DNA from 4 places in the Kocuria salsicia genome. Region 1 is predicted to be linked to each of the others. Evidence: riboswitches for the same ligand, from Rfam matches in the RefSeq annotation. Region 1 holds a riboswitch; each other region holds the start of a gene.
The links. A riboswitch is a leader RNA that binds a small molecule or an ion and turns the genes downstream of it on or off. The one in region 1 is predicted to bind S-adenosylmethionine.
Positions count from the first base shown of each region.

Region 1 (7,523 bases):
AACATGGCACCACGGTAGCAAAGGGGGTGCGCGTGACCCGGCTGCGGAGGACCGCACACACCGGCACGACATGTGCGGGGCGTACGTCCACGACGTCGCGCTCGGGCGGCGGCGTCATCCTGCGGCACAGATCGGGGCCGCCCCCGCGGACCCGTAAACTGGGCGGCGACGAGCAGCGCCGCTCACGAGGCGCGCCACCCCGCCAGTCCGCGCACTGTCGCGCGACTCCAAGACGGCCCGGACGACGACGTCCCGGGCCGAGGAAGAAGGTTGCTCATGAGCGCCACCTGGTCCGAACGAGAAGCCCTCGCCGAGCAGCTGGTCCCCCTGGTGGGGCAGCTCCACCGCAACAACAAGGTCGTCACCACCGTGTTCGGGCGCTCCCTGGTGCACAAGTCCGTCACGGACATCATCAAGGTCCACCGCTTCGCGCGCCGCATCCTGGGCGAGGAGCTGCCCCTGGACAGGACGGTGGAGATAGTCACGGCCCTGGGCGGCCTGGACCTGGGCGCCTGCAACGTGGACGTCGCCAAGCTGTACCAGGGCTTCACGGACTCCCGTGCCACGGACCTGGCCGCTCACCTGCGCGAGGCGCTCGCCCCCGCCGTGGGCCAGCACGGCAGCAACGACGCCGAGACCCGGGACGTGGTGCTCTACGGCTTCGGCCGCATCGGCCGGCTGCTCGCGCGCATTCTGCTCAACCGCAACGACGGCACGGGCCTGAACCTGCGCGCCGTCGTGGTGCGCCAGAAGCCCGGAAACGACCTCGTCAAGCGCGCCTCGCTGCTGCGCCGCGACTCAGTGCACGGCTCCTTCGACGGCACCATCACGGTGGACGAGGAGAACAACGTGATCACTGCCAACGGCGTGCCGATCCAGTTCATCTACGCGAACTCCCCCTCGGAGATCGACTACACCGAGTACGGCATCCACGACGCCCTGGTGGTCGACAACACGGGCGTGTGGCGTGACGAGGAGGGCCTTTCCCAGCACCTGCAGGCCAAGGGCGTGGGCAAGGTGCTGCTCACCGCCCCCGGCAAGGGCGACATGAAGAACATCGTGTGCGGCGTCAACGACAAGGACATCTCCCCGGAGGACACCATCCTCTCCGCGGCGTCCTGCACCACGAACGCGATCACCCCGGTCATCAAGGTGCTCAACGACGAGTACGGGATCGTCCAGGGACACGTGGAGACCGTGCACTCCTACACGAACGACCAGAACCTGATCGACAACTGGCACAAGGGCGACCGCCGCGGCCGCTCCGCCGCCATGAACATGGTGATCACCGAGACCGGCGCCGCGAAGGCCGTGGCCAAGGCCCTGCCCGTGATGCAGGGCAAGCTCACGGGCAACGCGATCCGCGTTCCCACCCCGGATGTGTCCATGGCCATCCTGAACCTCCAGCTGGAGAACGCCCCGGCGGACAAGGACCAGGTCAACGCGTTCCTCAAGGACATGTCCCTGAACTCGCCCCTGCGCAAGCAGATCGACTACGTGGACTCCCCGGACGTCGTGTCCACGGACCTCGTGGGCTCCCGCCGCGCCGGCGTGGTGGACGGTCTCGCGACCATCGTGAACAACAGCTCCGTGGTCCTCTACGTCTGGTACGACAACGAGTTCGGCTACTCGTGCCAGGTGGTGCGCGTGATGGCCCGCATGGCGGACATCTCCATGCTGCAGCTGCCCTAGCAGGCCTCCCGGGGCGCTGCCCCGGCACAACGGCGCCCGGTGACCTCCCCCCGCGGAGGGCCACCGGGCGTCGTCGTCGGTGGCGTGTCAGGAGGTCGCGGAGCCGCGGACCTCACCGATCGCGTTGACCCCGAACATGGGCGTGCCGTTGACGCGGTGGTCCCCGACGATGCGCGCCTTGTAGATCACCGGGTTGTGCGTGGCGACGGTGCGGGCGTTGCGCCAGAACCGGTCCAGCGCCTTGGAGCAGGACACCGCCGAGGCACCCAGGACGTCGAAGATTCCGTCCGTGACGTCCTTGACCAGCCCGGGAACCACCACGTGCGCCTGGGCCACGGCGAGCTCGCACGCGTTCGTCAGCTCCTCGGGATCGGTGATTCGGGGCTCCTGGCCGAGCACCCCCACGGCGGCGTCGACCTCGCGCGCGGCCTGCAGCACGATCGCCCGCGCGGCGGCCGCCTGGGCACTGAGCTCGCCCACGCGCTGCAGCACCTGGGGGTCCTCACGGGTCACCGCGCCGTTGCCCGTGTTGAAGCCGCGGGTCCTGGCACGCACCAGGTCCACGGCGGCGGTCGCGGCGGCCCCCGCGATGCCCGCCTCCACCGAGAGCAGCACCAGCTGGAAGACCGCGGTCTCCTGCGTGCTGCGCCCGTCCCTGTTCCGCACATTCTCCGCAGGCACCACGACGCCGCGGAAGTGGGTGGTGCCCGTGCCGGTGAGCTGCTGGCCGAAGCCGTCCCAGTCGTCCACCATCTCCACGCCCTCCCAGTCGCTGCCCACGAGCGCGTGGGATCGGGCCTGCTGGCCGGGGATCTGCGCGGTGACCTGGATCCAGTCCGAGAAGATCGACCCGGTCGAGTAGTACTTGGTGCCGTTGAGCTCCCAGCTGCCGCCCTGCTCCGATCGGGCCAGGCTCGTGGCGGCGGTCCCCAGCGCGGCGCCGGAGCGTTCGGTGGCGGCGTTGCCCACGGTCTCGCCCGCGGCAATGCGCGGGAACCATACGTCCGCCTCGCCCGCACCCAGGCTCGCGAGGAAGCCCAGGTGGGAACGGTAGACGTGGGCCACGCTGGAGTCCGCGGCGGCGAGCTCCACGAGCAGCTCCACCGTCTGCGCGAGCGTGGCGCCGTAGCCGCCCCGGGCCACCGGCAGGGTCAGCGCCCCGAACCGCAGCGCGTTGAGCCACCCGAAGCACTCGAACGGCAACTCGTGGTCCTGCTCGCGGGCCACCGCGCGCGCGGCGATCCGCGCGAACACGGGGCGGAAGACCTGCAGCAGCTCCTGCGTGGGGATCTCGCCCGCGGGCGGGAACCCCGTGGCGCGGTCGCTGTCCGCGGAGCCGCCGGGAACGCCGCCCGCGAATGCCCCGGGGACGACGCCGCCGGAGCGGGTGCTTCCCGTGCCGAAGGCCCCGGCGGCGGCGGCCTCCCGCAGCGCGGTGGCTGCGGCGACCTCCTGCGCCACCTCCCGTACTGCGCTCTCGCGGGCCCGGGTGCGGGGGGATTCGGTGGTCTGGGTGGTGCTCATGCGCTGACGGCTCCCTGCGTCGGATCCGCGCCGCGCGCCGTGCCCCTCGGCCGGGACGCGCCCGGGACCGTGCGGCGGCGCGGGCCTCCCCCGGGCGACGTCCGCGCACGCGGGGCGCGGACGTCGCCCGCCGCGGGAGAGGCGACGGTCACCGAACCGGTCAGCGGAGCATGGCACTGTCCATCGGCCGTGGTGGGAGCACCGGCCCGTGACACGGGTGGTTGCTGCGGCGTCGACGAGCCACGTCTCTCGGCCGCTCTGGATGGCGTTACGTGCTCAATCCATCACGCGGGCCGCGAGGGTGTCAACGCGCGTGTCCTCCCGTGACCGGCTCAGCCCCGCCAGAAGCTCGCAACCGCCACGTTCAGCGCCAACAGGTCCCCGGTGTGGACGAGCTCGCGAGCCGAGTGCATCGACAGCAGCCCCACGCCCACGTCCAGCGTGCGCATCCCCAGCCGGGTGGCCGTGATGGGTCCGATGGTCGAACCGCACGGGATGTCGTTGTTCGCCACGAACTCCTGGTAGTCGATCCCGGCGTCCTCGCAGATCCCGGCCCACAGCGCGGCACCCACGGCGTCCGTGGTGTAGCGCTGCTTCGCATTGATCTTCAGCAGGGGCCCGCGACCAGGTTCAGGCGTGTTGACCGGATCGTGGTGGCCTTCGTAGTTGGGGTGCACCAGGTGCCCGGCGTCCGAGGAGAGGCACACGGAGCCCGCGATCTCCCGCAGGTGCTCCTCCCGCGACTGCCCGCGGGCGGCCGCGATGCGTTCCAGGACGTCCTCGAGGAACGGTCCGCCCGCGCCCGAACGGGTCTCGGAGCCCACCTCCTCGTGGTCGAACGCTGCCAGGATGCTCACGTGCGGGGCGGCCTCGAGCTCCTCCACGTGCTCGGTCATGGCACGCAGTCCCGCGTACACCGAGGTCAGGTTGTCGAGCCGCCCGCTCGCGAGCAGGTTGGACTGCGCTCCGATGAGCTCGGGAGCCTGGGTGTCCGCCACGGTGATGTCGTAGCCCAGAATGTCCTCGGGCGCCACAGTCCCAAACGCCTGGTCACCGGCCGACGACGACGCGTGCGTGGCCTGCGCGAGCACCGCCAGCACGTCCGCGTCCTGCGCGTCCCCCACGCCCCACACGGGCTGGGTGTGGCGCTGCTTGTCGAGGGTGAGGGCCTCGTTGGCGCTGCGGTCCAGATGGATGGCCAGCTGCGGGATCCGGGCAACGGGCCCGGTGGCGCTCAGCACCTCGCGGGGCCCGTTCTCCCCTCGTACCACGAGACGCCCGGCAAAGCGCAGGTCCCGGTCCAGCCAGGAGTTCAGCAGCGCGCCGCCGTAGACCTCCACCCCGGCCTGGTACCAGCGGTGGGAGACGGTGGTGGGGCGGGGCTTGAGCTTGAAGCCCGGCGAGTCGGTGTGGGCGCCCAGCACGCGGTAGCCCACGCCGGCCGCGGCACGGGACGGCAGCACCCAGGCGATCAGGGCGCCATCGCGCACCGCGTAGTAGCGGCCCCCCGAGCCTTCCGGCCAGGCCTCGGCCTCCGAGAGGCGCGTGAACCCGGCGCCCTCCAGCGCGGCGGCGGCCGTGGCGACGGCGTGGAACGGGCTGGGCGAGGCGGTGACGTACTCCCCCAGACCACGCGCGAAGGCGGTCTCCGGGGCGGAGCCCGTCGCGGCGTCGGCGGCGGACGGGGAGCTCACGGGCGATCTATTCGTCATGGACCCCAGTGTAGGAGGGGCTCTCCGGGCGGCCCCGGTCCGCCGGGGGCGCCAGCTGCGGCTGCCCCTGCGAGGTGCGCGTGTCCAGCACGCCCACGTAGCGCCCCTCGGCGTCGCGGACCGAGTAGGGGCCGTACTGCGGCGGCAGCGTCATGTAGGTCTGGGTGATGGGGTTGAGCACGTAGGCGGCCATGCCTGAGGAGTCCGCGGCGATCGCCGCGGGGCGGGCGTGCAGGTCGGGCATGCGCGGCGGTGCCGGCGGCGGAGGGAGGATCACGGTGCGCGTCACGGCCAGCGCCGGGCGACGGCGCACGAGCCAGAACACGATCGCCAGGTACGCGCCGTTGAGGATGACCTCGAAGACCACGTCCGAGGGGCTGCCGGAGGTCTCGTTCATGTCCGCAAGACCGACCATGCCCATGGCTGTGACCACCATGTTGTTCACCGTGTGCAGTGCGATCCCGGCCTCCAGGCCGCCCGTGCGCCACGTGACGACGCCCATGGTCACGGCCATGATGCCCACGGAGACCTGACCCCACACGTCGTAGGTGTGGCCGAGCACGAACAGCGGCACCGGAAGGAGGATGGCCCAGGCCGGGTGCTTGAGCCAGCGGCCGATGGTCTGCGCCAGGTAGCCGCGGAAGACCAGCTCCTCGGCGGTGCACTGCAGGGGCACCACCACGAGCCACAGCACCACGAGCCACCCGAAGCCCGGTGCCAGTTCGAGCTGCGGGACGCCGCCGCCGGTGGTCATGTCCAGACCGATCCCCACGGCGTTGACCACCACGTACACGGCCGCCGCGGCCCCGAGGCACGTGAGCAGCCACCTCCAGCGGATGCGTCCGGCCACGGAGAAGACCAGGCCCAGCGGGCGGGGGCCGAGCACCAGGCGTGCCAGCAGCACGCTGGGCAGCATCAGCGCCACGGAGCCGAAGAGCAGCAGGAACACTGCCGGGTCCATCTGGTCCATCGCCAGGATGTCCTCGGACAGGGATTCCGGGAGGGTGAACGCGATGACGATCCCGAACAGGATGCTCAGCACCAGGTAGATGCCCACCCCTATGACACCCTCCACGAGGGGCATCCACCAGCGGTGGTTGCGGTCCGCGAGCGCCAGCCGGTGGTAGAAGAACGTGCGGGTGGTGCCCGCGCTGATGGGACCGGGGGCTGAGACCGGGCCGGGGACGTGGCGGCCGTCGGACGGCCGCGCCAGGCCTTGCACGCCCGGGTTCTGCACGCCGGGAACTCGCACGCCGGGGTCCCTGCGGCGGGGCTGCTCACCCTGCTGCGGGGGTGTCGGGCGGGACCACGGGGCACTCGGCTGACTCATGCGTCCACGGTAACGGGTCCGGGGACCCGCACGACGTCAGGCCGCCCCGCTGTGGACCGGCGGGCTGCGGTGGCCCGTGGTCGGGTCCGGCTCAGCACCGGGGTGTTCGTGCCGACGCGGGGGCTCGTGCCGTGTCCACGCGGGTCCGGCGTCGGCTCAGCGCTGGTATCGCTCCACGAAGGCACGCAGGATCCGGGGCGCCTGGTCCACCACGGGCCCGTTGACCACGCGGTCGATCACGGCCTCGGTGTCCTGGGGTCGGAAGTAGCCGAGGTCCTTGTACGCCATGATGCGACTGACCAGGCCCTGGGGGTCCAGCTCCGGGTGGAACTGGGTGGCGTAGAGGTTGTTCTTGATGCGGTACATCTGCACTGTGCACACGGAGCCCGTGGCGAGCAGCACGGCGTGGGACGGCATCACCCGGGTGCCCTCCTTGTGGCCCACGTACGCGCTGAACTCGTGCGGCAGCCCGGCGAGCAGCGGGTCCTTCTCCCCCTCCTTGGTGAGGGTCACGGTGATGGGTCCCACGTCCTCGTGGCACGTGTGGTCCACGGTGGCGCCCTGGTGGATGCCGAGGGTTCCCACGCCGTAGCACGCGCCCAGGAATGGGAAGTCGCGGGCCACCACCTCGTCCAGCAGGGAGCTGATCCAGGTCTCCGCGGTGCGCTGCGCCTTGGACTTCTCCTCCGGCGGGTCCGACGAGTTGAACGGCGAGCCGCCCACGATGATCCCGCTGTACTCGTCCAGGTCCAGCGCGGGCCACTGCCCGGACTCCAGCCGGATGCGGGTGAGCTGGGATTCCTCGAGCCCCCCGAAGCGGGCCACGGCACGGTATTCCTCGTCCGCAATGGTGTCGTCGGCGCGCGTGGCCAGGAGCACGAAGGGTTTCATGCCCTCATGCTAGCCACCGCGCGGCAGCGCCGGGGACGACGCCACCCGGGCACCCGCCTGCACCCCGTGACCGAGGGTGCGGGCAAGCAGCTGGCCCCCGTCTACGACACGCCGATGGTCTGTCACCCGCTGTCCACGCTGCTGGTGGCCGGGGTGCGGGAGATCCTGGTGATCACCACCCCGCACGACGCCGAGCGGCTCGAGGACGGGCCACGGTTCGGCATGTGGACCACGTACGCGCAGCATCCGCGTCCGGACGGTCTCGCGCGGGCGTTGCTCCTGGGCACGGAGCACATCGGCGGCTACCGCGCCGTCGATTTTGCCTGCACTCCCTCGCCGCTGACACCTCACCGCGCGCACGTGCGCGGTCACGA
Region 1 covers NZ_BAAARF010000005.1:11,742-19,264, reverse strand. The annotation lists gene ABD264_RS05545 (carbohydrate kinase family protein) at 1-5, opposite strand, end outside; gene ABD264_RS05540 (glyceraldehyde-3-phosphate dehydrogenase) at 277-1,692, shown strand; gene ABD264_RS05535 (acyl-CoA dehydrogenase family protein) at 1,780-3,216, opposite strand; SAM riboswitch class I at 3,394-3,485, opposite strand; gene ABD264_RS05530 (M18 family aminopeptidase) at 3,549-4,928, opposite strand; gene ABD264_RS05525 (CPBP family intramembrane glutamic endopeptidase) at 4,918-6,258, opposite strand; gene ABD264_RS05520 (glutamine amidotransferase) at 6,415-7,149, opposite strand; partial or broken gene ABD264_RS05515 (sugar phosphate nucleotidyltransferase) at 7,156-7,446, shown strand.

Region 2 (7,523 bases), on a different contig from region 1:
GCACAATGGTGGGGTGACCGATTCCCTCGAGCCACCGCCCCGTGTGCCCCGCGCCGACCTGCGGATGCAGATCCTCCTGGTGCTCGGGGTCTCCCTGGGCGCCTCCGCCGTGTACTCCGTGCTGGACCTCGCGGAGATGGCGCTGCGCTCGTCGATCGCGGAGAGCTCCACGACGCTCAACCAGCCTCTGAGCCCGCTGCCCGTGCTGGATGCCCTGCGCCGGCTCACCGGGATCTGCTTTGCCCTGGTGCCCGTGGCGCTCGCGCTGCACCTGCTCGCGGGCACCACCTCCCGGATCCCGGCCGTGCTGCACTGCATCGGCGTGGACACCCGGCGCCCGGGGCACGACGCCGCGTGGGGCCTCGTGCTGTTCGTCCTGATGGGCGGTGGGACGCTCGCCCTCTACCAGGCCGGTCGCGCGCTTGGGATCACGGCGGAGATCACCACGTCCACGCTGGAGACCACGTGGTGGACCGTCCCCCTGCTGCTGCTCACCGCCCTGCGGCACGCGCTGGTGGAGGAGATCATCGTGGTGGCGTTCCTCGCGGACCGGATGCGGCGGCTGGGGCGTTCGTGGTGGACGGTGGCAGTGGTGTCCTCGATGCTGCGCGCGAGCTACCACCTGTATCAGGGCATCGGTCCGGCACTCGGCAACCTGGTGATGGGGCTCGTGTTCGTGTGGTGCTACCGCCGCGGTGGGCGGCTCGCCCCGCTGCTGCTCTGCCACTTCCTGCTGGACGCCGTGGGGTTCCTGGTGCCCCAGCTCCTGGGCGGCTGAGCGCCACCGCGAGCACCAGCCCGGGGGCGAGGCTGATGGGGTCCGCAATCATGGTGCCCCCCGTGGCTCGCCCCGACGACGAACCGAGTCGCGGGGCCGTGCGAGCGGCGTCGTCGAACCCGGAGGGCTCGGTGCCCCGGATCAGATGGTGACGGGCCCGTCCGGCGTGCCGAAGGTGACCGCCAGAAGACCGGGCGTGCCGTGGGGAGCGGACCACGTGACGTCCACCGAGCGCAGGACGTCCTCCACGGGGCCGCCGAGCCAGTCCGTCACCCGCTCGGGGGAACCGGCGATCTCCATGCCCGTCAGGCTGACGTCCGTGAGGCGCGCCTGCGAGGGGTGCATCTCGTCCGCGGAGTCGAAGTGGATCATGAACGGCAGCTGCGGATCCGCGATCAGGCCCTTGACGCCGATCTGGTGCCAGTCCAGGCGGCGGCCGTCCGGGAAGATCCGGCCGCCTGGCGCGGAGGGTCGGCCCAGCTTCTGCTCGAACGGGGCGAGGTCCGGGACCTCCACGACCCACCCGAGCCAGCCGCCGCCGGCCTCCGAACGTGCACGCACGGCCTGCCCGAACGGCGCCTTGTCCGCGGCGGGGTGCTCCAGCACGGTCACGACCTCCACGTACTGGTGGTCTGTCAGCGGCAGGATCATGTTCCGGGTGCCGAAGCGGGGATGGACCCCGCCCTTCACCGGCTCGATCCCCAACCGGTCCGCGATGCGTTCGGTGGTGGCCTCCAGGCCGTCCGGCTGTGCTGCGAAGGAAACGTGGTCCAGCTTCATGCAGTCATCGTGGCACCCGTCACACGGGCCTCCAAATCCTCGGGTGCAACACTGCGGACACCGGACTTGACGTGGCAGCGGCCGGGTTCCCAAACTGGAGGTCTAGGTCACGAGAGTCAGCGTCAAGCCCCAGCTTGCTGACCGGCAACCCTCCCACCGCGGCGGGGTGCCCTGGGTGAAGACCTGGCCGGGACGTCGTCCGACGCCCACGGCAAGCGCGGGCCACCGGTCGCCCGTTCGTGCGGGCACCGTGCGGACGGTCGCCTGGCCCCTGATCCTTCCGAGAAGGCGAATGGCCATGAGCACAGCACCCACCCCCGACAACCCCCAGGACTGGGCGTTCGAGACACGGCAGATCCACGCGGGGCAGAACCCGGACCCCGTGACGGGTTCACGGGCCCTGCCCATCCACCAGACCTCGTCCTTCGTGTTCCCTGACGCGCACACCGCCGCGGCCCGGTTCGCGCTGCAGGACATGGGCCCCATCTACTCCCGCCTGACCAACCCCACCACCGAGGTGGTGGAGAACCGCCTCGCCTCCCTGGAAGGGGGAGTGGGGGCGCTGATGGTCTCCTCCGGGCAGGCCGCCGCAACCCTGGCCGTGCTCAACCTGGGCGGGGCGGGCACGCACGTGGTGGCCAGCCCGTCCCTCTACGGCGGCTCGTACAACCTGCTGCGCCACACGCTGCCGCGGTTGGGAGTGGAGACCACGTTCGTGGCGGACCCGGACGATCCGCAGCAGTGGCGGGATGCCGTGCGGCCCTCCACCGTGGCGTTCTTCGGAGAGATGATCCCCAATCCCCGCAACGACGTCCTGGACGTGGAGACCGTTGCCGGGATCGCCCACGAGGCCGGGGTGCCGCTGATCGTGGACAATACCGTGGCCACCCCGTACCTGGTGCGGCCCATCGAGTGGGGCGCGGACATCGTGCTGCACTCGGGCACCAAGTTCCTGGGCGGTCATGGCACGGCGATCGGCGGATTCATCGTGGACGCGGGGCGCTTCGACTACGGCGCGGACCCGGAGCGGTTCCCGGGCTTCAGTCAACCGGACCCTACGTACAACGGCCTGGTGTACGCGCGGGATCTGGGGGAGGGCGGAGCCTTCGGCGTCAACCTGTCCTACGTGCTCAAGGCCCGTGTGCAGCTGCTGCGTGACCTGGGCGCGTCCATCTCCCCGTTCAACGCCTTCCTCATCGAGCAGGGGATCGAGACGCTGTCACTGCGCGTGGAACGCCACGTTGACAACGCCCAGCGGGTGGCGGAGTGGCTCGAGGCCCGCCCCGAAGTGCGCTCGGTGTCCTACGCCGGGCTGTCGTCCTCGCCGTGGCACGGGCGGGCTCGCAAGTACGCCCCCCGAGGAGCCGGTTCCGTCCTCGGTTTCGTGCTGGAGGGCGGCAAGGAGGCGGGAATCTCGTTCGTGGACGCGCTGAGCCTGCACTCCAACGTGGCGAACATCGGGGACGTGCGGTCCCTGGTGATACACCCGGCGTCGACGACGCACGCGCAGCTCTCCGAGGACGAGCAGCGCGCGGCGGGCGTGGAGCCCGGCTTCGTGCGGCTCTCGGTGGGCACCGAGGGGATCGAGGACATCCTCGCGGACCTCGAGGCGGGCTTCTCGGCGCTGGCCGCCACGGAGTCGAGCGCGCCCACCCGCACCGGGCCAGGCGCGGACCCCGCCGCTGGCACGGACGGTGGCTCGACGGCGCGTGCGGGCGCGGACGCCGAGCCCGCGGCATGACCGTGAGGCAGACGGACCCGGCGGTGCGCCGGGACGGTGTGGTGCGGGCCGCGGAAATCGGGGAGCTCACCCTGGAGTCCGGGTTCCGGCTGCCTGACGTGCGCCTGGCGTACGAGACGTGGGGCGAGTTGGCCCCGGACGGTTCCAACGCGGTGCTTGTCGAGCACGCGCTCACGGGTGACTCGCACGCGGCGCGCGGCACCACCGTGGGCTATGGGGACACAGCGCCCTTCGACATGGACGGCCGCCGTGCCGCCGCGGACGCCGGTGGCTGGTGGGACGGTCTCATTGGACCGGGCGCGGCCATCGACACCAACCGCTGGTTCGTCGTGTGTGCGAACATCCTGGGCGGCTGCCACGGCAGCACGGGCCCCGCGAGCCTCGCCCCGGACGCCACGCCGTGGGGCTCGCGCTTCCCGCGCATCACCGTGCGGGACACCGTGGCTGCGGAGGCGCGGCTCGCGGACCGGCTCGGGATCCGGCGATGGAGGCTTGTTGTGGGCGGCTCGATGGGCGGTGCCCGCGCGCTGGAGTGGGCCGTGTGCCACCCCGAGCGGGTGGCGGCGTGCGCGGTGATCGCCGCCAACGCCCGCGTGAGTGCGGAGCAGCTCGCGTGGGGTCACGCGCAGGCGCTCGCCATCCGGCAGGACCCTCGGTTCTGCCACGGCAACTACTACGCGGGCCCGCACCCCGTCGAGGGGCTTGGGCTGGCACGCCGGATCGCGCACATCACCTACCGCAGCGCCCACGAGCTCGCCGCCCGCTTCGACCGGGAGGCCCAGCCGCGGGAGGACCCTGCGGGCACGCACCCGGGCACCCGGGGCCGCTACCGGGTGGAGGGCTACCTGGACCACCAGGCGGGGAAGCTTGCCGCGCGCTTCGACGCGAACGCGTACCTCAGCGTCAACGAGACGCTGATGTCCCACGACGTCGCCCGCGGCCGCGGCAGCCTCCGGCAGGCCCTCGCGCGAACCCGGTGCGAGTGGCTCGTGGCCGCGGTGGACTCCGACCGGCTGTTCCTGCCCGAGGAGTCCGCCGAGCTCGCGGCCTCACTGCCCGGTGAGCACGAGGCGCGCACCATCACGTCACCGAGCGGGCACGACGGCTTCCTGCTGGAGACCCCGCAGGTGGGTCGGCTGCTGCGGACGGTGCTGCCGGACTGAGGCCCGGATGACGTGAGATCGGCGCGGGACGGGCGGCGCAGCATCCGTCCCATCCCGCCGTGTGGCCTGGATGCGCAGGGGTGGGGAGGCCTTGCCACGCGGGGTGGTCGGTGTCACACTCTCCCGCATGCGGACCCGAACACTGCTCGACGCCTACGACACGCAGCTGCGAGGTGATGCCGAGATGCTCGACGCACCCGACGTGCTGCGTCTCGGACCCCTGCTCGCCGGGGTGTTCCCGGCGCGGCGGCGGGCCTTCGTCTCCTCCGCGCCCTTCTCGATGGGCGGGGCAGAACTGGACGACCTGATCGCCCACGTGATCACAACATGTGAGGCGGACCCCCGCGTGGACCACATCTCGTGGAAGACCCGGTCGCACGACCCGCTGCCCCACCTGCTGAGCCGACTCCAGCACCACGGTTTCGCTCTCGGGGAGCCCGAGACGGTCATGGTGGGTGAGGCGGATGCAGTCCTCGCCGCCCTCGCCGGGCAGGAGCCCCTCCGGGGGTACGCCGTGGAGCGGGCAGCCAGGGAGGCGCAGCTGCGGGAGGCGGAGCACCTGGCAGGACGGGTTTTCGAGGACTCGCCAGAACGCATCCGGCTCCAGCAGGACGAACTGGTCGAGCGGTGGCGCAGTGCCCCCGAGTCGTTCGAGATGTGGGCGGTACGCGACGGGGACGGCCAGGTGGTCTGTTCCGGGCGCATCGAGTTCCTCGAGCACACTGACTTCGCCGGGCTCTGGGGCGGCGCGTGCCTGGAGGAGCACCGTGGACGCGGGCTGTACCGGGCCCTGGTGGACCGGAGAGCCCGCTCGGCCCGGGACCGGGGGCGGACACTGCTCCACGTCGACTGCAGCGAGTACTCGCGGCCCATCCTGCAGCGGGTGGGACTCGTGCCCGTCACCACGGTGAGATCGGCCACGCGCACGTGCGCCTCACCGTGACGGGGACGAGTCCTCGTCTCCGTGCTGGTGGCCCTCCCACGCGGGCGGCTCGGCGGCGGTCCGTGCAGGACGGCGCCCGCACTTCGGAAAGGGGCGGGCGCCGTCGTCGTGCGGTTGAGCGGAGCGGGGGTGCTCAGGCCCCCTCGGTCTGCTCTGGAATCTGCTCGCCCGCTCCGGGGATCGTTGCCTGGCCGAACGCGGGACGCTTGGCGGTGATGTAGTCGCCGGAGCTGCGGCGGCGGATGCGGCGGCCCACCCACGGCACGAAGTACTTGCGGGCCCACACCATGTCGTCCCGGCGGGCCTCGCGCCACGTGCGCTCGGGGCGCTCCTCGGGGTGGCCCGGGGTGAGGCCGTGGTCCACGCCCAGGCAGTCCAGGGTCTCGCACGCGATGAGCTGGTGGCCCAGCGGGGAGAAGTGCAGCCGGTCCGGCGCCCACATGCGCGGATCGCCCAGCTGGTGCAGACCCCACAGGTCCACCATCACGGCGTCGTGGCGGGCGGCCACGGTGCGCACGTTCTCGTTCCAGATGGCCACGCGCCCGCGGATGCTGCGTAGCACGGGGGTGTTGCCGATGTCCGGACCGTCGAACATGGCCACGGTGGCACCGGTGGCCCTGATCTGCTCGATCACCGCGTCCAAGCGGGAGGCGATGTCGTCGGGATCCGCAGCGGGGCGCAGCATGTCGTTGCCACCCGCGCTGATGGTCACGAGGTCCGGTCGCAGCTCCAGGGCCGGCTCCAGCTGCTCGTCCACAATGGGCTGGAACAACCGGCCGCGGATGGCCAGGTTCGCGTAGGCGAAGTCGTCCGTGTTGCGCGCAAGCTCCTCGGCCACGCGGTCGGCCCAGCCCCGGAACCCGCCCGGGACGGAGTCGTCGGGGTCGCCCACACCCTCCGTGAAGGAGTCGCCGATGGACACCATCCGGTGCCAGGGGTGCGGCGGCTGCGCGGTGCTGTCCGCGGCGGGAACGGGGGGCGTCGTCAGGGGCGGAGTGCTCTCATCCATACCAAAATTACTAACACGTATTGCAGAGCTGTGTCGTCACTGTCCGTCACAGCCGCGTGTGAGGATGGAGCCATGGAACCAGCACCCCACGTCATCTGGAACAACGAGGCCGAGGAGCGCGCCGGGACACCCCTGGTGGTCATGTTCCACGGCTACGGCTCCCACGAGGGCGACCTCATGGCCCTCAGCGCGTCCCTCCCCGGTGGACTCAGCATCGCCTCCGTGCGCGCGCCGCAGCGGGCTGGCGCGGGCTTCCAGTGGTTCCCGCTGTCCTCAGAGCTCGGCTTCACCACGGACGCCGTGGTGGCCGCCGCCGAGCCCGTGGTGCCGTGGCTGCGGGACGAGGCACTGCAGCACACTCACGTGATCCTGCTGGGCTTCTCCCAGGGGATGGCGATCGCCACCACGGTGGCCCGCCACGCCCCGGATCTGGTGGACGCCGTGGTGGGGCTGTCCGGTTTCGTGGTCCCGGTGGCCGACGACGACGCCCAGGCGGACTTCTTCCACGACGCAGCCCTGCGCCAGGATCCCCTGCGGATGTTCTGGGGCCGCGACCCCGAGGACCCGGTGATACCGCCCGCACTGGTGGACCTCACCGCCGAGTGGGCCCAGCAGCACGCGGAGGCCACCAAGGTGCAGTACCGGGGCATCGGTCACGGGGTTTCGCCCCAGGAGCTGTCACACGTCTCGGAATACCTGCGGGCACTCACGGACTGAGCGCACCGCCCACCCGCACCGTCCTCCGCTCCGGCGCGTCCACTGCGGCGGGGGAGTGGAACGCACTACGCGCTGACGATGCGCACGGGCGGCATGCCGGAGGCCGGGACCTCCAGCACGTCACCGGGGTGCAGCTGCGCGCCCCGGCGGGTCTCCGCCTCTCCGTTGACCTGCACCGCGCCCTCGGACACCAGGGTCTTCGCGTGGTGGCCGTCCTCGGCCAGGTTGGCCAGCTTCAACGCCTGTCCCAGGCGGATCATCTGGTCCCGGATGGGCATCTCTTCGTACGCAGTGTCGCTCATGCGTCCATTGTCTCAGGTGCGCCCGGGCGGATCACTGGGAACGCTGCTCGGTGCCCGGACGTGCCTGGCCGGGGTGGGGTGCGGAGGGAC
Region 2 covers NZ_BAAARF010000012.1:121,048-128,570, reverse strand. The annotation lists gene ABD264_RS10515 (CPBP family intramembrane glutamic endopeptidase) at 14-778, shown strand; gene ABD264_RS10510 (VOC family protein) at 920-1,558, opposite strand; SAM riboswitch class IV at 1,664-1,782, shown strand; gene ABD264_RS10505 (bifunctional o-acetylhomoserine/o-acetylserine sulfhydrylase) at 1,857-3,299, shown strand; gene metX (homoserine O-acetyltransferase MetX) at 3,296-4,462, shown strand; gene ABD264_RS10495 (GNAT family N-acetyltransferase) at 4,590-5,405, shown strand; gene ABD264_RS10490 (SGNH/GDSL hydrolase family protein) at 5,539-6,414, opposite strand; gene ABD264_RS10485 (alpha/beta hydrolase) at 6,487-7,131, shown strand; gene ABD264_RS10480 (RNA-binding S4 domain-containing protein) at 7,197-7,433, opposite strand.
Region 2: it holds a riboswitch for S-adenosylmethionine, as region 1 does, so the genes downstream of both, ABD264_RS10505 (bifunctional o-acetylhomoserine/o-acetylserine sulfhydrylase) here and ABD264_RS05535 (acyl-CoA dehydrogenase family protein) in region 1, are expected to answer to the same signal.

Region 3 (7,523 bases), on a different contig from region 1:
TCCACACGGACCCCGAGCGTCGTGATGCCCTGCAGGATCTCGTGCGCGGTGGTGGCGCCCATGCACGGGCCGAGGTCGTTGAGGTACTTGCACCGGGCCACGCCCAGCAGCGCACGCTTCGCTCCGTAGACCTCCACGGCGGAGCGGTCGCCCCACCGGTGCTGCCGCTCGGTGAGCCACGGCCAGCGCTCCGGGTCCCGGGTGGGATCGAAGCGCCCGGCGTCCACGAGCAGACCGCCGAGCGGTCCGCCGTGACCGGAGAGGTACTTGGTGGCCGAGTGAACCACGAAGTCCGCGCCGTGCTCCGCGGGGGTGTACAGGTGTGGAGTGGCCACGGTGTTGTCCACGATCACCACGGCACCGTGGCGGTGGGCGATCTCCGCGATGGTCTCGAGCTCGGGCAGCTCCGTCAGTGGGTTCGCAATGGACTCCAGCAGGAACACCCGGGTCCCCTGCCGCAGCGCGTCCTCCCACTCCTGCGGGTTCCGGGGGTCCGCGAAGGTCACCTCGAGTCCGGTGTCCGCGAGGGTGTCCGTGAGCAGGTCCACGCTGCCGCCGTAGATCCGCGAGGACACGACGGCGTGCGCGTCCTCCGCGGGACCGGTCAGCGCCAGCAGCGCGAGCGCCAGCGCCGCCTGCCCGGATGCTGTGGCCACCGCGCACTCTCCGTGCTCGAGCCGAGTGATCTCGGCCTCCAGCGCGGCAACGTTCGGGTTGCCGGTCCGCGCGTACGTGAACCCACCGGCCCGCTGCGCGAACACCGCGCGGGCCTCCGCGAGGGAGTCGAACGCGTACGCCGCGCTGTGGTGGATGGGCTGGACGATTGGCGTCCCCAGCGGGGCGCGAGCTGTGGTGTCGCTCAAGACGTTCTCCGTTTCTCGGTGCCGCGCGGCCCCGCCCCGGAGGGATGCGGGGCCGCGGATCGTGCTCGGTGTGCTTCGTGGGCCGGGCCCGGGGTCAGCGCTTCGGGGCGCCGACCCTCGCGCTGGCCGGCGCCGCGTGGGTCGAACGGGCGCGGTCGGTGTCGTGCTGCGGGTCCCCGTGGTGCTCGGTACCCGGGCGACCCGCCCCGGGGACGGCCCGTGCGGCGGCGTCGGCAGGGGCGTCGCCCTCTCGCGCGAGCTCCCCGCGGACCGTGACGGCCGCGGCCACCAGCCGGTCCAGGGCGGCCTCCGTCTCCGTCCAGCCGCGGGTCTTCAGGCCGCAGTCCGGGTTGACCCACACGCGCTCGGCGCCGATCGAGTGGGCGGCGTGGCGCACGCGCTGGGCGACCTCCTCGAAGGTGGGAACGCGCGGGGAGTGGATGTCCCACACGCCGGGACCCACATCCCGCGGGAAGTCCGCGGCGGCGAGCCCATCCACGATGCCCGAACCGGACCGGGAGGCCTCCAATGTGGTGACGTCCGCGTCCAGACCGTCGATCGCGCCCAGCACCGTCTCGAACTCCGAGTAGCACAGGTGCGTGTGGATCTGCGTGTCCGTGGCCGCCCCGCCCGTGGCCAGGCGGAAGGACCCCACGGACCAGTCCAGGTACTCCGGACGGTCCGCCTCACGCAGCGGAAGCAGCTCACGCAGGGCGGGTTCGTCCACCTGGATGATCGCGGTCCCGGCAGCCTCCAGGTCCGTGATCTCGTCCCGCAGTGCCAGCGCCACCTGGTCCGCGACCTCCGCGGCGGGGGCGTCGTCGCGCACGAAGGACCACGCGAGGATCGTCACCGGGCCCGTGAGCATTCCCTTGACGGGCCGCTCGGACAGGGACGCCGCGTAGGAGGTCCAGTCCACCGTGATGGGCGCGGGTCGGGAGACGTCACCGAACAGGATCGAGGGGCGCGTGCACCGTGAGCCGTAGGACTGCACCCAGCCGTGGCGGGTGGTTGCGAAGCCGTCCAGGGCCTCCGCGAAGTACTGCACCATGTCGTTGCGCTCCGCCTCCCCGTGCACGAGCACGTCCAGGCCCAGTTCCTCCTGCGCGCGCACCGTGTGGGCGATCTCCTCCCGGATCCGCGCGGTGTACTGCGCGTCCGTGATGCGCCCGGCGCGGTGCTCGGCGCGGGCCGTGCGGACCTCCGCGGTCTGGGGGAAGGAGCCGATGGTCGTGGTGGGCAGTACGGGCAGCTGCAACCGCTCGTGCTGCGCGGCGCGGCGGGCCTCGGCGGTGTCCCGGCGGCGGTCAGTGTCCCGCACGGCGGCGGTGCGCTCGCGGACCTCTGCTCGGTGCGTGGCGGGGTGGTTCGCGCGGGCCTCGCGCACGGCGGCGTCGTGGCGCAGCGTCTCGGCCACCGTCTCCCATCCCTGCTCCACGCCGCGCGCCAGTTCCACGACCTCGCCGACCTTCTGGTCCGCGAACGCCACCCAGGCGCGCACGGCCGGGTCCAGCCCGGTCTCGCGGGCGGCGTCGTGCGGCACGTGCAGCAGCGGCGTCGCCGTGCCCACGGCCACCGGTCCGTGGGCACGGGAGCGCAGCAGGTCCAGCTTCTGGACGGCCCGTGCGAGGTCCGTGCGCCACACGGTGCGGCCGCCGACCACGCCGGCCACGACCGGGCGCTCGCCCCACGCCCGCAGGGCGGCCTCGCCGGGGACGTCGCCGCGGTCCAGGTCCACGGCCAGGGCGTCCACGTCCGTACGGGCCAGGGCGAGCTGCGCGTCCTCGCCGGCGTCCCCGTAGCCGACGGTCACGAGGATCTGCGGCCGGTGGGCGGGGTAGCTCAGCCGCGCGTAGACGGTCTCCAGAGCGGCCACGAGCTCGGCGCGCGGCAGCTGCCACCCGTCCGCGGCGAGGGCGGGCTCGTCCAGCTGCACCCACGGGATTCCGGCGTCCGCGAGAGCGGAGAGCAGGGTGGTGTAGAGGGCCACGACGTCCTCGAGCCGGTCCAGGGGGCGGACGCCGGAGTCGTCCGTGGTCTCGGGACGAGAGAGCAGCAGCAGGCTCAGCGGCCCCACCAGGACGGGGCGGGTGACCGTGCCCGTGGCCGCGAGTGTGGCGGCGAAACGCTGCACCAGACTCTCGGGGTGCGCACTCAGGGGGGTGTCCGGGCCGATCTCCGGCACGTAGTAGTGGTAGTTGGTGTCGAACCACTTGGTCAGTTCGAGCGGTTCGAGGTGGTCCGTCCCGCGGGACAGTGCCGTCACCAGTTCGATGCCGCGCGGGGTGTCCGGGGCGGCGGGACGGTAGCCGTCCGCCGCGAAGCGGGCGGGGACCGCACCCAGAGCCAGGGCGGTGTCGAGCACGTGGTCCACGGCGAAGCCCTCGGAGGGCACCGCGGCCGGGGCGCTCAGGCCGAGCCCCGTGAGCCGGGAGGTGGTGCGTTCCCGCAGTGCGGCGAGCGTGTCCAGCACTGTCTGGGCAGGGTGCTGGACCGGATCGCCCCAGTACGCCTCGAGCGCCTTCTTCAGCTCGCGGTCCGGGCCGATGCGGGGATAGCCGAGAACGGTGGCGGTGGGGAACGGGGTGGTGGGTCGAGCGGTCATGGGAACTCCTTCGTGAATCTCTGGTGGATGCGATGCCTGGTGGCGTGGATGCTTCGGTCGGTGGTGATCGTCTGTGGTGCTGACGGGGCCGGGTTGCCGACCTGCTGTGTGACGTGCGGGGCTGAGCTGCCCGGTGCGGGCGGGAAAAGGGTGTGCGATACCGCGACCGCGGGCGGGTGCGCTCGCGGAGCGGGGCCTGAGGGAGTGGGAGAGGTGCGGCGGGAGGATGACGGCGACGCCGCGGCGTCGGCTCAGGAGGCCGGGCTGCGGCCCCGGTACTCGCGGGCGGCGTCCCGCACGCGCAGGTGCTCCAGGATGGTCAGAGCGGCGTCCGGGCGGTTGAACGTGTAGAGGTGGAAGCCCGCGCAGCCGAGGTCCAGCAGGTCGTCGATCAGTGAGAGCGTGGCGGCGATCCCGCGGCGGCGCAGCTCGTCCGGGGTGCCCGCCGCCAGGAAGTCGGTGAGCCGCTTCGGCACGGCCACGCCGGTGATCTCTGTCATCCGGCGCAACCGCTGCGGGTTGCTCAGCGGCATCAGCCCGGCGACCACCGGGATGTGAATGCCCTCCGAGCGGGCGCGCTCCAGGAAGCGGGCGTAGTCCTCGGGCTCGTAGAGCACCTGGGTGATCGCGTAGTCCGCGCCGGCCTCCTGCTTCTCCCACAGGGACGCCAGGTCCGCCTCGAAGTCCCGGCCACGGGCGGGGGAGGGGTAGCATGCCACGGACACCGACAGCGGCCGGGTCCCGGGGCGGTAGCCGTCTCCGAAGCGGCGCCGCTCGACGTCACGGATGAGCGAGACCAGTTCCGAGGCGCGGCCGAGCCCGCCACGGGGAGTCTCCCACTGCCCGCTGCCCAGCGGCGGGTCCCCGCGCAGCGCGAGGAGGTCGCGAACACCGTCGTCGAGCAGCTGCTCCACGGAGCGTTCCAGGCCCGCGCGGTCCGTGCCGCCGCACGTGAAGTGGGCCATCACGGGGGTGCTCGTGGTGCGGCGCAGGTGGCGCAGTGCCTCCCGGGAGACACCCGTGCCAGCGGAGTGCCCGTGCGTGACCGAGAAGAAGTCCGGACCGGCCTGGGCCATGGCGTCGATGTGGGACCACACGGTGTCCGGGTCCGCGTCCGGGCGGGGCGGGAACACCTCGAAGGACACGAGCGTGGAACGCCGGGGACGGCGCACGAGCCAGGACGTGCCCGTGGGCGGGTCAGCCACCGGGGCCTGCTGCCGGGCCGGGGTCTGCTGCGATGCGAGCGACGGTGCGGACATGTGAAAAAACCTCCGACGTTGACGCCGGAGGTCCAGTTCCGAGCGCCGTACTTGCCATCACGCGGTTGCGCAACGGCCGGATCGTCATCTGGGGCACCCCACTACAGCAGGAGGGTTGCCGCCCGGCTAGCCAGAGCTTTATACCGGGACTCTTGATCCTTTGTTGTTCGAGAGCGTAGCACGGCTCACACCGTGGCCGTCAAGGGGCGGACGGGCGTGCGCCCGGCGTGCAACGGGAGGTCGCACGCCGGGCGCAGCGGGGCGGGGCTCAGTGCTCGTCCGCGGCGTGGGAATTGGTGAGCGTGGTGCAGAGCCGTAGCCGCTGATCACGGCCACCAGCACGGCGACCACCAGGTAGATGACGCGCTCGCCGTGGAAGAAGGACTCCAGGAAGTCCGCGGACCACAGACCGTCCGGCAGGGTCCTGGCCACGAGCGCGGCGAGGATGGTGCCCACCACGGCGGTGCCGAGCGAGTTGCCGAGCTCCTGGCTGACGTCGTTGAGCGCGGTGCCCATGGAGGTCTGGTCCTCGGGCATGGCCTCGATCAGCGCCACGGCGCACACGGTCATGATGATGCGCAGGCCCATGGCCATCAGGCCCATGCCGGCGGCGAGCACCCAGTAGCCGTGTTCCACCTCGAAGGCCAGCACCAGGGTGCCGAGGACCACGCTCGCGGTGGCGATCATGCAGGTGACGCGGTGACCGAACCTCGCGATCAGCTTCTCGGAGACGGGGCTCGAGATGATCATCATGACCACGAACGGCAGGTTGCCGAGACCGGCCTTCATGGGGGACCAGCCCAGGGCGTACTGGAAGTGCAGGATCAGCATGAACATCGCCGCCATCATGGCCACGGAGCTGCCGAGCTGGGCCAGTGCGGCGCCGCGCACGGTGGGGCGCGTGAGGACGGCGAGGTCGATCATGGGGTGCGCGGCGCCGCGCTCCCGGGCGATGAACACGACGACGGCGAGGGCCGCTCCCACGAAGCAGGCGAGGGTGACGGGAGACGTCCACCCGTTGTCGACGCCGCTGGTCAGTGCGTAGCAGCCGAGGCCCATGGCGGCCATGGTGGCCAGTGCGGCGGGGAGGTCCAGGGGCGTGGTGTGCAGGTCCTCGGCGGTGTCCTTGGGCACCCCGTACAGCAGCCCGAGGATCGCGAAGGCGGCAATCGGGGTGTTGACGAACAGCAGCCAGTGCCAGCTCACGGACTCCAGGGCGCCGCCGGCCACGACCGGGCCCAGTGCCATCGCGCTCATGCCGATGATGACCATGATCGAGATGGCGCGCATCCGCACCTTCTCGTCGTCGAACAGGCGGAAGACCAGGGACATGGTCACCGGTGCCATGCACGCGGCGAACATGCCCATGACGGCGCGCAGCGCGATCAGCTGGCCCGCGTCCTGGACCAGCCAGACCAGGGCGGAGACCAGGCCGAAACAGGCGAGGCCCACGGTGAGCACGCGGCGCCGGCCGAAGCGGTCCGCGAGGGAGCCGGAGGTGAGCAGCAGGGAGCCGAACATCAGCGAGTACGCGCCGGTGACCCACTGCAGCTGGGTGGTGGAGGCGTGCAGGTCCCGGCCCATGGTGGGCAGGGCGATGGTCAGGACGGTGTTGTCCACCATCTCGACGAAGAAGCAGAGGCACAGGGCTGCGAACGGCAGCCAGGCCTGGCTGATCGTCTTGCCGACGATCGTGGCCGGAGCGCTCTCCCGCGAGGGGGAGGTCACCGGCTCGAAGGTGGTGTGGGACATGTCGTGAGCCTTTCTCGAACATGGTTCCAATTTCAACCTGCTGCGATATTAGAACGGGGTTCGGTAAAGTGCAATCCATGAGTCCAGCACCCGAGTCCAAGCGCACCCGCGGCCGCCCCAGGGGGAGCCGGCCAGCCCTCTCCCTGCCCGCCGTGGTCGATGCCTCCGTGGCGCTGCTCGACGAGGCGGGCCAGGACGCCCTGACCTTCCGGGCGCTCGCGGCCCGCATGGAGACGGGTGTGGGGGCGATCTACCACTACGTGACCGGGCGCGATGAGCTGCTCGACCGCGCGACCAACGCGATTCTCGCGGACGTCCTGAGTGGCGTCGACGTGCGGGAGGACCCGTTCGAGGTGCTGCGAACACTCTCTGCCACCCTGTTCGAGACCCTGCAGGCGCACGAGTGGGCCGGGGCGTACCTGCTGCGCGACACCACCATGCAGCCCAACTCCCTGCGCATCTTCGAGGCGATGGGCCAGCAGTTCATGCGGATGCAGCTCACGAGCGCGCAGTGCTTCAACGCCGCCAGCGGGCTGCTGTCCTTCGTGGTGGGCAGCGGCGCCGAGATCCGCGAGATGCCGGCCGCGTTCCTGGAGGAGGGGGTGAGCCAGGAGGAGCACCTGCAGGAGTTCGCGGACGCCTGGCTCGCCCTGGACGCCCACGAGTTCCCGTTCCTGCACACGATTGCCCGCGGCTTCGCGCAGCATGACGACCGCGAACAGTTCCTCGCCGGGGTGGACATCTACCTCGCCGGGGTTCGGGCGCAGCTGGGCTGAGACGGAGCCGAGAGGGCGCGGGTCGCGCGGTGGGCCCGTCGGTGAGGGTACCGCGAGCCCGTCCGCTGCCGCGAGCGAGGGGACGTTCGTGGGCACGACGGTGGCTCTCACCCAGACATTCACGACCCCGGACGGCACCATCTCGTTCGACTACCCGGGCGACTGGAGCGTGGCCGCGCTGAGCACCTCGACCGCCGAGATTCCCGCGTGGGGCGTCAACGACGAGAGCGGAGTCCGGATGTTCACGCTCTCGATCCGTCCGGACGGC
Region 3 covers NZ_BAAARF010000024.1:1,958-9,480, forward strand. The annotation lists gene ABD264_RS11565 (aminotransferase class V-fold PLP-dependent enzyme) at 1-863, opposite strand, end outside; gene metE (5-methyltetrahydropteroyltriglutamate--homocysteine S-methyltransferase) at 958-3,468, opposite strand; gene ABD264_RS11575 (methylenetetrahydrofolate reductase) at 3,720-4,727, opposite strand; SAM riboswitch class IV at 4,770-4,885, opposite strand; gene ABD264_RS11580 (MFS transporter) at 4,866-6,479, opposite strand; gene ABD264_RS11585 (TetR/AcrR family transcriptional regulator) at 6,557-7,255, shown strand; gene ABD264_RS11590 (hypothetical protein) at 7,344-7,523, shown strand, end outside.
Region 3: it holds a riboswitch for S-adenosylmethionine, as region 1 does, so the genes downstream of both, ABD264_RS11575 (methylenetetrahydrofolate reductase) here and ABD264_RS05535 (acyl-CoA dehydrogenase family protein) in region 1, are expected to answer to the same signal.

Region 4 (7,523 bases), on a different contig from region 1:
CCGCTTCCTGCGCCACCCCGGGCAGGTCAGCGTCCTTGCGGAACACGTCCACGAGGTCCGGGGGCTCCGGCAGGTGCGCGAGGGACGGGTAGACCTTCTCGCCGAGCACCTCGTCCAGCACCGGGTTCACGAAGTACACGCGGTACGGGCTCGAGGAGCGCAGGTAGGTGGCCACGAAGTAGCTCGCGCGCGAGGGCTTGTTGGACATCCCCACGATCGCCACGGAGCGGGTGCTCCTCAGGATGCCCAGCCGTTCGGGGGCGCTGGGGCCCACCCAGGTGCGTTCGGTGCTCATGCCCGTCCTCCTTCGTGCGCGCCTGTGGCGCTGGTGTCCTGCTCAAGGATCTGCCGTGCGGCGTCCTCGAGGATGGCCTCGGGGCCGACGACGCCGCCCTCCCGGTTCCTGCCACTGGCCGCGGTGAGCGCCTGGTCCAGGTCCCAGATGATGTCCGCCGCGTCCTCCAGCCCCACGGAGATGCGGATGAGGTCCCCCTTCACACCGCCGGCCGCGAGCTGCTCGGAGCTCAGCTGCTGGTGCGTGGTGGAGGCGGGGTGCAGCACGAGGGTGCGGGCATCTCCGATGTTGGCCAGATGGGAGGCGAGCTGCAGGGCGCCGATGAACCGGGCGCCCACCTCGCGCCCGCTCAGCTCGTCCGTTCCGGCGACCCCGAACGCGAAGACCGAGCCCACACCGTGCGGGAGATACTTCTGCGCGCGGTCGTGGTGAGGGTGGTCCTCCAGCCCGGCGTAGTTGACGTAGGAGATGCGGGGGTCGCTGTGCAGCCACTGCACCACCTCGCGCGCGTTGCCCACGTGGGCGTCCATGCGCTGGGGAAGAGTCTCCACACCCTGAAGCAGGTTCCACGCTGCCTGCGGGGTCAGGGCGGGCCCGATGTCCCGCAGCTGCTCCGAACGCAGCTTGGTCAGGAACCCGTACTCACCGAAGTTCCCCCACCACGTCACGTTGTTGTAGGAGGGGACCGGTTCGGTCATGGCCGGGAAGTTCCCGTTGCCCCAGTCGAAGCGGCCGGATTCGACCACCACGCCACCCAGGGTATTGCCGTGCCCGCCCAGGAACTTGGTGATCGAGTGGATCACGATGTCCGCGCCGTGCTCGAACGGGCGGCACAGGTACGGGGTGTTCAGGGTGGCATCGACGACCAGCGGCACACCGGCCTCGTGGGCGACCTCCGCAAGACCCTCCAGGTCCGCGATCTCCCCGGACGGGTTGGCCACGAGCTCCGTGTAGACAGCCTTGGTGTTCCCGGTCAGCGCCGCGCGGTAGTCCGCCGGGTCCGTACCGGGCACGAAGGTGGTCTCCACCCCGAAGCGGCGCAGGGTCACGTCCAGCTGGGTGACCGTGCCTCCGTAGAGCTGGGACGAGGCCACCACGTGGTCGCCCTGCCCGCACAGCGCGGCGAACGTGATGAACTCGGCGGCCATGCCCGAAGCGGTGGCCACCGCACCGATCCCGCCCTCCAGGGACGCGATCCTCTCCTCCAGGGCCGCCACCGTGGGGTTGCCGATCCGGGAGTAGATGTTGCCGTACTTCTGCAGCGCGAACAGGTTGGCGGCGTCGTCTGCGTCCTTGAACACGAACGAGCTGGTCTGATAGATCGGCACGGAGCGCGCGCCGTGCTCGGCGTCCGGGGTGCCGCCCGCGTGCAGGGCCCGGGTGCGGAAACCGAACTGGTGCTCGGCCATGGATCCTCCTGAACGGCCTGCGCAGTGGGTCCCGCGGTGAAACTGTTGCAGCGAGTGCGAACGCTCCATCGGTCCTGGCGGTAGCACCGTGCAGCGGGCCGGGCGCTGCGGGTTGCTGCGGCGTCGTCGATCCAGGTCCCTCGGCCGCTCGGGATGGTCCGTCCATTGTGGGGTGCGTCCTGGGCGGCTCACAAACCGGTGTGACGCCGCGCGGCTTCAACGGTCGCCCGGCGCGCCCAGGGGAACCCGGACGCGGGCGCCGGGGCTTCCTGGCCCGACGCCGCGCGGTTACTTCTTCTCCGCGCCCGCGCCCTCCGAACCCTCATCCTCCGGACCCTGCGGCGCGGGGTAGCGGTCCGGGAACTTGCGGTGCAGGTTTTCGCGCGTGACGGAGGTGAGGTTCTGCAGCGGCAGCCCGGCGGGGCACACCTCGGTGCAGTCGCCCAGCAGGGAGCACGGGCCGAACTCCTGGTCGGCGGCGTCGAGCACCTTGGCGGCGCGTTCGTCGCGCTCCTCGGGGGTCTTGGCCAGCGGCGGCAGGTGCTTGAGCATGGTGCCCACGAACAGCTGGCCGGAGCCGTTGGGGCACGCGGCGATGCACGCGCCGCAGCTGATGCAGCCCGCGGTGTTCAGGGCCTTCATGGCCAGCGGGAACTTGGCCTCCTTGGACACCCGCCGCAGAGACTTCTTGTCCACCGACAGGTCCTTCTTGACCGGCAGGGCTCCGGCGCGCATGGGCTCGACGAAGATCTCGTCCCCGTCCCGGTACGCGTTCAGGGACTGCATGCACGAGGCCCTGTTGCGGTCCGGGCCGTGCGGGACACCGTCCACGGTCACGCCGCACTTGCCGCAGATGCCCTCGCGACAGCCGTCGTCGAAGCTCACCGGCTCCTCACCCTGGCGCTCAAGCGTCTCGTTGACGGCATCGAGCAGTTCGAGCACGCTCATGTCCTCGCGGGCCTGCACGGGGTGGACGGTCTCGAAGCCACCGGGTTCGTCCTCGCCCGCCTGGCGCCACACGTGAACGGTCAACAGCATCAGCGCACCACCTTGGTCAGTACGGCCACGGGAATGCTCACGTTCCCCAGGGCGACGACGCCGCCCACGGCCTTAGCGATCGTGTCCACCTGTCGTACGCGTCGCGCGGTTCCGGTCACCCCGGTGTCCATCGCGGCGGTCCGCAGCCCGTGGATCATGTGTCCGGCGAGCGCGGCCATGGAAGCCGTGTAGAACACCGCCACGGACGGCCGGGACAGGCTCGCCACCAAGTTGCCGTACGCGTCACCGTGGGTGTGATCCACGGACGCGGCCGGACGGGCGCCCGCCGTCAGGTCCAGCACGTGGTACACCGCGAACAGTCCGAGCACCGCACCCGTGGAGCGCATCGAGCGGGCGATGATCCGGGGGACGGAGCGGCGTCGACCCCGGGGGCGCTGACGTGGCGCGTGGCGATCGGAGCGGCTGGCCAGGAAGGCGCCGTTGAACGCCGCTTTCCGGTACCGTTGCGTCCCACCCGGGGGAGGCGCGAGGGGGAAGCCACCCCGCACCTTCTGCGCGGCGGCGCCCACCCGCCACGTGATGGGCCGGAGCGCATCCGCCACCGCGCGGCCCTCGGCGCTCATGGCCCGCAGCGTGAGCTCGGTTCCGGCCAACACATGGGTCGCCGCACTTCCGATCAACCCGATACGCACGACCCACAGCACGGAGTTGCGGGGCAGCACCGGCGCGCCCACCGTGCGAATGAACTCGGCGTACTCGTTGTAGTGGTCCCGGCCTAGGTAGACCTGCATGTTCCCGGCCATGTGCCCCACAGTGAACACGCTCAACACGGTGCCAGAGGCGGCCATGGCGAGCTTGAGGTCGGAGCTGTGGGTGTCCCCGAACATGCGCTGCCAGGCATCGCCGGCCACGGCAGCAATCCCGGCAGTGACGGACGCGTCCGCGGGGGCGGTGGCCGTGCGGGTAGTGCCGGTGACGGGTCGCTCGGTCGAGGGCTGCGCGGCGGAATTCATCACTGAGCCATCTTAGAAGTTCCTTCGGGGCATAACAGTTCGCGGGGTCACACGCGGTCATGCCCGCAGATCAGGAAGAAGCCTGGGTGGTGGTCATCCGCAGTTGGTGGCGTGGGTTCCCCGGTCGGCTCCTTCGTGCGGATGTTCACCTCCCGATAAGTGACTCACGTGTGCCGTGCGGGCGCGTCCGCGTCGGCCGGGACCGCCACAGATGGATCAGCAGCGCGGCACCCCAGACCAGGAACAGTGGATCCCACAACCATGCGTGACCGATCATGGCTAGTCGCTCGTATCCGGTGGCCGGCGGATGAGCCCGATGAGCACGGCATTGCTGATCACCGTGTTGGTCCCGCCGTAGACCACCAGGACCACGGCACCCACCCAACTTATGGCCCGCCAGAACCGCCGCCAGGGCACCCTGCCATAGGCTTCCGCCACTGGGATGACGGCTGCCATGAGCTTGAAAAGTGAAACCATGCCCAGCCCCAGCCCGACGGCCAGGGGTGCCTCGTAGGACAGCCGTACCGTCCACTCCCCCACGGTGTCCAGCAACCAGTGCCCGCCCAAAGCCCAGTAGAGGCTGAATCCGGCATGCACGACCCCGGCCGCACACGCCAACCAGACCCAGCCGCGACCGCCGTGGGATCGGGGCAACAAGCTCATGTGGTCAAGCTAAGCACGCCCTGCCAAGACCTCCGCGATCGCGTTTAGCGCTTCCTCGTTCTGCAGCGAGGAACGGTCGCCCAGCTGCTCGCCCTCGTAGAGCTGGGTCAGCAGGCGGCGCGTGATCTTCCCCGAACGGGTCTTGGGCAGATCCGGAACCACGATGACCTCGCGCGGTTTGGCGATCGGGCCGATCTCCCGGGCCACGTGCGCGCGCTGCTCCTCGCGGACCTCGTCCGCGGACAGCGATTGCGCATCCGCCGTGAGCACCACGCACGCCAAAATAGCGTGGCCCGTTACCGCGTCGCGGATCGGGGTGGCCCCGGCCTCCACTACGTGGGGGTGGGTCACCAGGGCGGATTCGATCTCGATCGTCGACAACCGGTGCCCGCTCACGTTGATCACGTCGTCCACCCGCCCCAGGATGTAGAGGTCGCCCTCGTCATCGGTGCGTGCGCCGTCGCCGGCCCGGAACCAACCGCGCTCGCCGTAGGCCGCCCAGTAGGAAGACAGGTAGCGCTGCGGATCGCCCCATACCGTGCGGGCCATGGACGGGCCGATCTTGTCGATCACGGCGTAACCCTGCAGGTTGGGGCCCACTTCCTCACCGGCCTCGTCCAGTACCCGCACAGATACGCCGGGGACCGCACGCGTAGCGCAACCGGGCTTGTGAGAGGTGTGCGCTGCAGCCTCGTCGAACGTGCCGGGACGGGCGAACTGCGGATCGTGCGGACGCGGGGAGGCCACGCACGAACCCGTCTCGGACTGCCACCACGTGTCCACGAACGGCACCTCGTCCCGGCCCACCTGCGCGCGCAACCAGCGCCACGCCTCGGGATTGATGGACTCGCCCACCGAGCCCAGCAAGCGGATCGAGGACAGGTTGTAGACCTGCGGCAGGCCCTTGGGGAACGCGCCCATGAGCGAACGGATGAGCGTGGGCGCGGTGTAGTAATTGGTCACGCCGTAACGTTCGATGATCTCGAAATGCCGCCCGTGATCCGGGGTGTTGGGGGTGCCCTCGTAAATCACCTGGGACACGCCGTTGACCAGCGGGCCGTAGATCTCGTACGTGTGCGCGGTGACCCACGCGAGGTCCGCGGTGCACCAGTGCACGGTGGAGTCCACCTTGGCGGGGTCGTTCACCGTGGCCAACTCGTCCGGGCGCAGCACACCGTGGGCGTCCGGGGCATCCGGGAGCAGGTCGAACAACAAGGCGTGCGTGTACGCGGTCTGCACCAGGTACCCGCCCATCGTGTGCACCAGGCCCTTGGGCTTGCCCGTGGTGCCGGACGTGTAAATGATGAACAACGGCGTTTCCGCGTCGAAGAACTCGGGCTCGTGGACGTCCGGCACGTCCGCCGTGAGTTCGTGCCACCACACGTCACGGCCGGGGGTCCACGGCACGCCGTCCTGGTCCTTGGACCGTTGTCCGCGTGTGCCGCGCGGCAGGTCCGAGCGTCCCGGGCGGGAGGTGCGGCGCACCACCACCACGTGCTCGATGTCGTTCTTGCCGCCGCACGCCTGGTCCGCGTTCGCCTTCACGGGGACGACGACGCCGCGCCGGTTCTGCCCGTCCGTGGTCACCAAAACCTTGGCACCGGTGTCCTCCACGCGGAACTTCAACGCCTCCGCGGAGAACCCGCCGAACACCAGCGAATGGATTGCGCCGATGCGCGCGCACGCGAGCGTGATGATCACGGTCTCCGGAATCACCGGGAGGTAGATGACCACGCGATCACCCTTGACCACGCCCAGTTTCAGCAGGGCGTTGGCGGCCCGGGAGACCTCGCGCTGCAGGTCCGCGTACGTGTATTGCGCGCGGTCGCCCGGCTCGCCCTCGAAATACAGCGCCACGTGGTTGCCGCGGCCCGCCGCAACGTGCCGGTCCACGCAGTTGTAGGACACGTTGAGCGTGCCGCCCTCGAACCACGCGATGTCCGGGACGCTGTACACCGGGCCGCCGGATTCGTCCGCGCCGATCCGCCGCGGCTTGTCGAAGCGGTGGGTGGTGTGCCACGGCTGTGCCCAGTCCAGGCGGTTGGCCTGGTCGTCCCAGAACTGTTCTCGAGCGGCGTCGGAGATCAACGCGGGATTGGGCGTGGGGGAACAAGGGTCTGAGAAAGAAGAAATCTCGATCAACTCCATCGTTCCTGGCATTAGCACCTCGCACCACGTGGGTGCTGGTTGCTGCGACGTCGACGAGCCAGGTCTCTCGGCCGCTCCGGATGGGAACCGTTCCATTGAACGCGGCGGGTGGGCGCGGCGGCAAATCCACACCCCTTAGCCATTCGGCATCACGTCCATCGGCCGACCGGATATCCGGTCGGCCGATGGATCGTGGGCTTCCACACAGCAGGATACGAAGTAGCTGATCCGAGAACCAACTCAACCGATGCAAGACCCACTCGCTGAAAGGAAGATCAATGTCTACCGTAACCTCCACCTCCGCACCTGTCACCACCTCCAAGGCCCGCAGCGCCGCTCCGGCCATGTTCGGTGGTGCCGCCGTAGCCATGCTCGTGGCGCTGTTCTCCGCCACCTACACCCTGGGGATTTCCTCCGGCCTGGCCACGAACCTCTACTTCGCGCTCAACGCGCTCTCCTGGGCAGCTCTGGCTGCCAGCGTGGTCGCGTCGTTCGGTTTGGGCACCGCGCTCGCGGGCACCATCTACGGCCTGGCCAAGAAATGGGCCCTCAAGCAGTTCGTCCAGTGGTGATTCAACCGCTCACTGCACCCTGATTGTCTCCGAGGAGGACCAGATGAACGGGTCAACCACCCACAGCCGTGGACCGGCCGCAGTTGCAGCGGTCCTCCTCGGAGCCAAGGGCAGCTACGTCAATGACTTCCGACGCCGCGTGCACCGCACCCGTGGTGTCCTGAGCAGTCTGGGCCTGCCCGTGAGTTCCGGAGCGGTACGCGCGTTCATGATCCTGGGCACGGCATTGGCCGTGGCCGTGATGCTCGTGGGCATCGTGTGGAGGCCGCCCAGGGCCGGACTGCGGAGCATGGGCATCCCGTTGGACGCCCCGGACCTGGTGACCCTCGTGAGCGCTCTCGCAACCGCGGGCCTGATCCTCGCCCGGCGTCGGCACTCCGCCACCCATGCCACATGGGCCGGTGTCAGCCCCGACGTGGAGATC
Region 4 covers NZ_BAAARF010000010.1:85,614-93,136, reverse strand. The annotation lists gene ABD264_RS09520 (CoA-binding protein) at 1-295, opposite strand, end outside; gene ABD264_RS09515 (O-acetylhomoserine aminocarboxypropyltransferase/cysteine synthase family protein) at 292-1,704, opposite strand; gene ABD264_RS09510 (succinate dehydrogenase/fumarate reductase iron-sulfur subunit) at 1,993-2,742, opposite strand; gene ABD264_RS09505 (succinate dehydrogenase cytochrome b subunit) at 2,742-3,716, opposite strand; gene ABD264_RS09500 (DUF3995 domain-containing protein) at 3,996-4,379, opposite strand; gene ABD264_RS09495 (AMP-binding protein) at 4,389-6,527, opposite strand; SAM riboswitch class I at 6,521-6,614, opposite strand; gene ABD264_RS09490 (hypothetical protein) at 6,806-7,099, shown strand; gene ABD264_RS09485 (hypothetical protein) at 7,143-7,523, shown strand, end outside.
Region 4: it holds a riboswitch for S-adenosylmethionine, as region 1 does, so the genes downstream of both, ABD264_RS09495 (AMP-binding protein) here and ABD264_RS05535 (acyl-CoA dehydrogenase family protein) in region 1, are expected to answer to the same signal.